2 regions of the Streptomyces sp. NPDC016309 genome follow, and region 2 is predicted to be linked to the other one. Evidence: predicted binding sites of a transcription regulator. Region 2 holds the regulator's gene; the other holds the start of a gene.
The links. The regulator HspR, encoded in region 2, represses chaperone genes until heat shock. The targets are predictions, from matches to a motif close to TTGAGNNNNNNNNNCTCAA.
Positions count from the first base shown of each region.

Region 1: the regulator HspR is predicted to act here: its motif matches at 2,091-2,109, upstream of lon (endopeptidase La).

Region 1 covers NZ_JBIBSG010000001.1:326,498-329,900, forward strand. The annotation lists gene lon (endopeptidase La) at 1-2,068, opposite strand, end outside; gene ACF068_RS01420 (DUF4259 domain-containing protein) at 2,220-2,642, shown strand; gene ACF068_RS01425 (nucleotidyltransferase) at 2,636-3,403, shown strand, end outside.
Region 2 covers NZ_JBIBSG010000007.1:223,405-226,807, reverse strand. The annotation lists gene dnaK (molecular chaperone DnaK) at 1-8, shown strand, start outside; gene grpE (nucleotide exchange factor GrpE) at 5-685, shown strand; gene dnaJ (molecular chaperone DnaJ) at 737-1,927, shown strand; gene ACF068_RS19645 (heat shock protein transcriptional repressor HspR) at 1,929-2,384, shown strand; gene ACF068_RS19640 (DUF4232 domain-containing protein) at 2,458-3,111, shown strand; gene ACF068_RS19635 (hypothetical protein) at 3,104-3,403, opposite strand, start outside.

The sequences.
Region 1 (3,403 bases), on a different contig from region 2:
GGAAGTGGATGTGCACGCCCCGGTCCTTGAGGCCCGTGACGGGCAGTTCCAGTTCGGCGCCGTGCGAGCGGAGGAAGCTCAGCGCGATCTGGGCGGACTCCTTCATCACGTCACCGAGCTGGCCGGTCAGCGTCAGGCCCGCCGCGCCCGTCTCCGGGTCGGCCAGCGACGCCTCGACGAACAGGACGTCGCCGCCCGCGCCGGTGACCGCGAGCCCGGTGGCGACACCGGGGACGGCGGTGCGCCGCTCCGCCGGGTCCTGGGCGGACTCGGGCACGTGGTGCGGCCGCCCGATCAGGCCCCGGAGGTCGTCCGCGCCGATGGTGAAGGGCAGCTCCTGTTCGCCCAGTTCGTGCCGGGCGGCGACCTTCCGCAGCAGCCGGGCGATCGACCGCTCCAGGTTCCGGACGCCGGCCTCGCGGGTGTACTCGCCCGCGAGCCTGCGCAGCGCCGGCTCGTCCAGCGTCACCTCGCCGCTCTCCAGGCCCGCCCGCTCCAACTGGCGCGGCAGCAGGTGGTCCCGGGCGATGACGACCTTCTCGTCCTCGGTGTAGCCGTCGAGGCGGACCAGCTCCATCCGGTCGAGGAGCGCCTCTGGGATGGCCTCCAGCACGTTGGCCGTGGCGAGGAAGACCACGTCCGACAGGTCGAGTTCGACCTCCAGGTAGTGGTCGCGGAAGGTGTGGTTCTGCGCCGGGTCCAGCACCTCCAGCAGCGCGGCGGCCGGGTCGCCCCGGAAGTCGGAGCCGACCTTGTCGATCTCGTCGAGCAGGACCACCGGGTTCATGGATCCGGCCTCCTTGATCGCGCGGACGATCCGGCCGGGCAGGGCGCCCACGTAGGTGCGCCGGTGGCCGCGGATCTCCGCCTCGTCGCGTACGCCGCCGAGGGCGACCCGTACGAACTTCCGGCCCATGGCGTGCGCGACCGACTCGCCGAGCGAGGTCTTGCCGACGCCGGGCGGGCCGACCAGCGCCAGCACCGCGCCGCCCCGCCGTCCGCCCACGACGCCCAGGCCGCGGTCGGACCGCCGCTTGCGCACCGCGAGGTACTCGGTGATGCGCTCCTTCACGTCCTCCAGACCGGCGTGCTCGGCGTCCAGGACCTCCTTGGCGCCCCCGATGTCGTAACTGTCCTCGGTGTGCTCGTTCCACGGCATCTCCAGGACCGTGTCGAGCCAGGTGCGGATCCAGGCGGTCTCCGGGTTCTGGTCGCTGGACCGCTCCAGCTTGTCGACCTCCTTGAGGGCCGCCTCGCGCACCTTCTCCGGGAGCCCGGCGTCCTCGACGCGGGCCCGGTAGTCGTCGGACTCGTCGCCCTCCTTCTCCCCGTTGAGCTCGCGCAGCTCCTTGCGTACGGCTTCGAGCTGACGACGCAGCAGGAACTCCCGCTGCTGCTTGTCGACGCCTTCCTGGACGTCCTTGGCGATGGACTCGGCGACGTCCTGTTCGGCGAGGTGCTCGCGAAGCTGCTCGGTGGCGAGCCTCAGGCGGGCGACGGGGTCCTCGGTCTCCAGCAGCTCGACCTTCTGGGCCAGGGTCAGGAACGGCGAGTAGCCGGAGTTGTCGGCGAGGGCGGAGACGCCGTCGATCTGCTGGACGCGGTCCACGACCTGCCAGGCGCCGCGCTTCTTGAGCCAGCTGGTGGCCAGCGCCTTGTACTCCTTGACGAGGTCGGCGACCTGGCCCGGCAGCGGCTCGGGCACCGTCTCCTCGACGGTGGTGCCCTCGACCCACAGGGCGGCGCCCGGGCCGGTCGTGCCGGCGCCGATCCGCACCCGGCCGCGACCGCGGATGAGGGCGCCGGGGTCGCCGTCGGAGAGCCGTCCGACCTGCTCCACGGTGCCGAGGACGCCGGTCGCCGCGTACGTCCCGTCGATGCGTGGCACCAGCAGGACCCGGGGCTTGCCCCCCTGGCCCCCCGAGGACCGGGCCGCCGCCTGGGCGGCCTCCACCGCGGCACGCACCTCGGTGTCGGACAGGTCCAGCGGCACCACCATCCCGGGCAGCACGACCTCGTCGTCGAGCGGCAGCACGGGCAGGGTGAGCGGTGTGGACGTCGAAGCCATGATCTCCCCTTCGGCAGTCAAGTTGAGCTGTACACACTCAATGCTTCTGCCGTGCGGGGTGTTCCCCGGACCTGTTCGCTCTGAGCGATCAGGCGTCACCCGGGGGTACTGCGATGATGCGCGGGACCGTACCGACGACCGGGGGATACGCATGGGGACCTGGGATTCCGGCCCGTTCGACAACGACACCGCCGCCGACTTCTGCGGCGACCTGGATGACGCGGGCGAGGAGGACCGGGCGCGCCTGGTCCGTGACCGGCTGCTGGTGGTGGCCGGCACGACCGGCTACCTGGAGGCGCCCGTGGCCGAGGAGGCGGTCGCCGCGGCCGCGCTGGTCGCCGCGCAGTGCCCGGGCGGTGACCCCGCCGACCCGCACTACGGCCCCGACGAACCCCTCCCGGATCTCACCGGCCTCCGGGCCCTGGCCGTGGAGGCGCTGGACCGGGTGGTGCGGGAGCCGTCGGAGCTGCCGGAGCTGTGGGGCTCCGCCGACGGCGGCTGGCGCGCGTCGGTCGACCGGCTCCGGGACGTCCTGTCGCCCCTCGGTCCGGCCGGCGGGGCGGGCCGGTGCTGAACGAGGACGGGACCCTGGCCCGGGAGGGCTCCCTCGACCGGGTGCCGGAGGTGTTCGCCCCGGTGGTCGACGCCGCGCGGGCGGGCATCGCGGCCGTCTTCGGTCCCGAGCGGCTGCACGGCGCGTACCTGTACGGCAGCGTTCCGCGCGGCACCGCCGTCGCGGGCGTCTCCGACCTCGACCTGCTCATCGCGCTGCGGGCGGAGCCCACGGAGGCCGACCGGGCCGCCGTCGCGGACCTGGAGGCCGAGCTGGACGGCCGGTTCGCGCGGATCGACGGCGCCTCGGCGCTGCTGTTCGGCGTGCCCACCCTGCTCAGCGAGCGGGAGCGGTACGACCTCGGGTTCTTCGTGGCCTGCCTGTGCACCCCGCTGCTGGGCGAGGACCTGGCCGGGCACCTGCCCGGCTACCGGCCCACCTCCCTGCTGGCCCGGGAGACCAACGGCGACCTGGCGCTGCTGCTGCCGCGCTGGCGACGGCGGCTGGCCGGGGCCGGGACGGCGGCCGAACGGGAGCGGCTGGCCCGCGGGGTGGGCCGGCACCTGGTGCGCACGGGCTTCACGCTGGTGCTGCCCCGGCACGGCGACTGGACGAGCGACCTGGAGGGGATGGCGGCGGTGTTCGGCACCCACTACCCGGCACGGGCGGGGCAGATGCGGACGGCCGCGGCGGTGGGGCGCCGCCCGGCGGGCGTGGATGCGGAGGTGCTGGCGGTGCTGATCGAGGACCTGGGGACCTGGCTGGCGGAGGAGTACCGGGTC
Region 2 (3,403 bases):
CCGCATGACGGAGGAGACCCCGGGCTTCGAGGAGAAGCCCGACGTCCCCTCCGGCGCCGCGCCTGACGACGCCGCCGAGACCGCCGGTGCCACTCCTTCCGCGAACGCGGAGGAGGGCCCGGCGGCCCCGGCAGGGGACGCGACCGCAACCGTCGCCGGCCTGACGGCCCAGCTGGACCAGGCCCGCACCGCGCTCGGCGAGCGCACCGCGGACCTCCAGCGGCTCCAGGCCGAGTACCAGAACTACCGCCGCCGGGTCGAGCGCGACCGGGTCACCGTCAAGGAGATCGCCGTCGCGAGCCTCCTGACCGAGCTCCTGCCGGTGCTCGACGACATCGGCCGCGCCCGCGAGCACGGCGAGCTGGTGGGCGGCTTCAAGTCGGTGGCCGAATCGCTGGAGACGGTCGCCGCCAAGATGGGCCTCCAGCAGTTCGGCAAGGAGGGCGAGCCCTTCGACCCGACGATCCACGAGGCGCTGATGCACTCGTACGCGCCGGACGTCACCGAGACGACCTGCGTGGCGATCCTTCAGCCCGGGTACCGCATCGGCGAGCGGACCATCCGGCCCGCCCGTGTCGCGGTGGCCGAGCCCCAGCCGGGGGCCGCGCCGGCCCCGTCGGCGCAGGCGCCGAAGGAGGAGCAGAAGGCGGCCGACGAGGAGAGCGGTGGCCCCGAGGAGGGCTGACGCGTCGACCGTCGACCGGGAAGTGACCGGTGACCGGAAGGAGGGACGTCGATGAGCACGAAGGACTTCGTGGAGAAGGACTACTACAAGGTTCTCGGCGTCCCCAAGGACGCCACCGAGGCCGAGATCAAGAAGGCGTACCGGAAGCTCGCCCGCGAGTTCCACCCGGACGCCAACAAGGGTGACGCGGGCGCGGAGGCGCGCTTCAAGGAGATCTCCGAGGCGAACGACATCCTCGGTGACCCCAAGAAGCGCAAGGAGTACGACGACGCCCGCGCCCTGTTCGGCAACGGTGGCTTCCGTGCCGGCCCGGGCGGCGGAGCAGGCGGAACGTTCAACTTCGACCTGGGCGACCTCTTCGGGGGCGCCCAGGGCGGGGCGGGCGGTGCCGGCGGCTTCGGCGGCGGCGGCCTCGGGGACGTCTTCGGCGGCCTGTTCAACCGGGGCGCGGGCGGCGGCGCGGGCACGCGCACCCAGCCGCGCCGGGGACAGGACGTCGAGTCCGAGGTGACGCTCAGCTTCACCGAGGCGGTCGACGGGGCGACGGTCCCGCTGCGGATGTCCAGCCAGCAGCCCTGCAAGGCGTGTTCGGGAACCGGCGACAAGAACGGCACACCGCGCGTGTGCCCCACCTGCGTCGGCACCGGGCAGGTCTCGCGGGGCGGCAGCGGCTCCTTCTCGCTGACCGACCCGTGCGTGGACTGCAAGGGCCGCGGGCTCATCGCCCAGGACCCGTGCGACGTCTGCCACGGCAGCGGCCGCGCCAAGTCCTCCCGCACCATGCAGGTCCGCATCCCCGCGGGCGTGTCCGACGGGCAGCGCATCCGGCTGCGCGGCAAGGGCGCGCCCGGCGAGCGGGGCGGCCCGGCCGGTGACCTGTACGTGGTGGTGCACGTGGCCACCCACCCGGTCTTCGGCCGCAAGGGCGACAACCTGACCGTCACGGTGCCCGTCTCGTTCGACGAGGCGGCCCTCGGTGGCGAGATCAGGGTGCCCACCCTCGGCGGGCCCGCGGTCACGCTGAAGATCCCGGCGGGGACGCCCAACGGCCGGACCATGCGCGCCCGTGGCAAGGGAGCGGTCCGCAAGGACGGCACCCGCGGGGACCTGCTCGTCACCGTCGAGGTGGCCGTGCCGAAGGACCTGGGCGACAAGGCGCGCGAGGCACTCGAAACGTACCGGGAGGCCACGGCGGGTGAGGACCCGCGGGCCGAGCTGTTCCAGGCCGCGAAGGGGGCTTGAGATGGACGGACGCCGTCGCAATCCGTACGAGCTGACCGACGAGACACCGGTGTACGTCATCTCGGTGGCGGCCCAGCTCAGCGGACTGCACCCGCAGACCCTGCGCCAGTACGACCGGCTGGGTCTGGTCTCGCCGGACCGTACGGCCGGGCGGGGCCGGCGGTACTCGGCCCGGGACATCGAACTGCTGCGGCAGGTACAGCAGTTGTCGCAGGACGAGGGCATCAACCTGGCCGGCATCAAGCGGATCATCGAGCTGGAGAACCAGGTCGCCGCGCTCCAGTCCCGGGTGGCCGAGCTGTCGGCGGCCGTCGAGGGCGCGGCGGCGGCGATGCGCCAGCGCGAGGCCCAGGTCCACGCCTCGTACCGGCGCGACCTGGTGCCGTACCAGGACGTGCAGCAGGCGAGCGCGCTGGTGGTGTGGCGCCCGCCCAAGAAGCGCGGCGAGCGCGCCTGACACCCTTGCCAGGCCCCTTCCGTTCCGGCGGAGGGGGCCTTTCGCCGTCGTGGGCGCGTGCGATGATCCCGGGATGCGTACGACGTGGGGGGCCTCGCCCGGCCGGCTGCGCGCCGGTGCGGTGCTGGTGGTGGCCGTGGCCGCGCTCGCGGCGGGCTGCGACGACGGGACCGGTGACGCGCCGCTGCCGGAGCGGATCACCGCGCGCCCGGATCCCGGGACGGCGGCTCCCGTACCGCCGCGGGGGGCGCCGGACGGGCCCGGGGCGCCGGACGCGGACTGTCCCGCTTCGGGAGTGCGGGTCGGGACGGGCATGACGGAGGCCGCGTCGGGGTTGCGGGCGATGGGCCTGCTGCTGGTCAACTGCGGTACGCGGCCGTTCGAGGTGAGCGGGTACCCGGCCCTCGACGTCCTCGGGGAGGACCGCCGGGCGTTGGACGTCACCGTCCGGCGCGGGTCGCACGTCGACGCCGGCGCGAAGCCCTCGGCGTTCGTCCTCGCGCCCGGCGCCCGGGCGAGCGCCTCGGTGGTCTGGCGCAACACGGTGACCCGTACGGACGTGGTGGCGACGAACGGGGCGTACGTCCGCGTGACCCCCGCCCCCGGCGTACCGGCCCAGACGGTGGCCCCGGCCGACGGCGGCCCGCTGGACCTGGGCAACACCGGCGCCGTCGAGGTCACGCCCTGGAAGCCGTACGACGACCCGGCCGGGACGCGCCCTAGGTGATCAGCTCGGCCACCACGTCCAGCGTGGTCTGCCACAGCGGCTGCGCGCCCGTCCCGAAGGCGGCCGCCAGGGCCGTGCCCACGGCGACGTCCTGGGCCAGGGGCTTGGCGTCGTCGTTCCACGCGGCGGTGACCGTGCCGTCGCCGGAGGACTCCAGCTCGCCCAGCCGGCGGCCGCCGCGCAGCAGCCGGCTCTCCCCGTACGAGCAGGGCACGAGCCGGTAGCGGACGTCGCCGACGGTGGCGTCGACGCGGTAGGAGTGGCGGGACAGCCGTCCCTTGGCGGGCGCGAT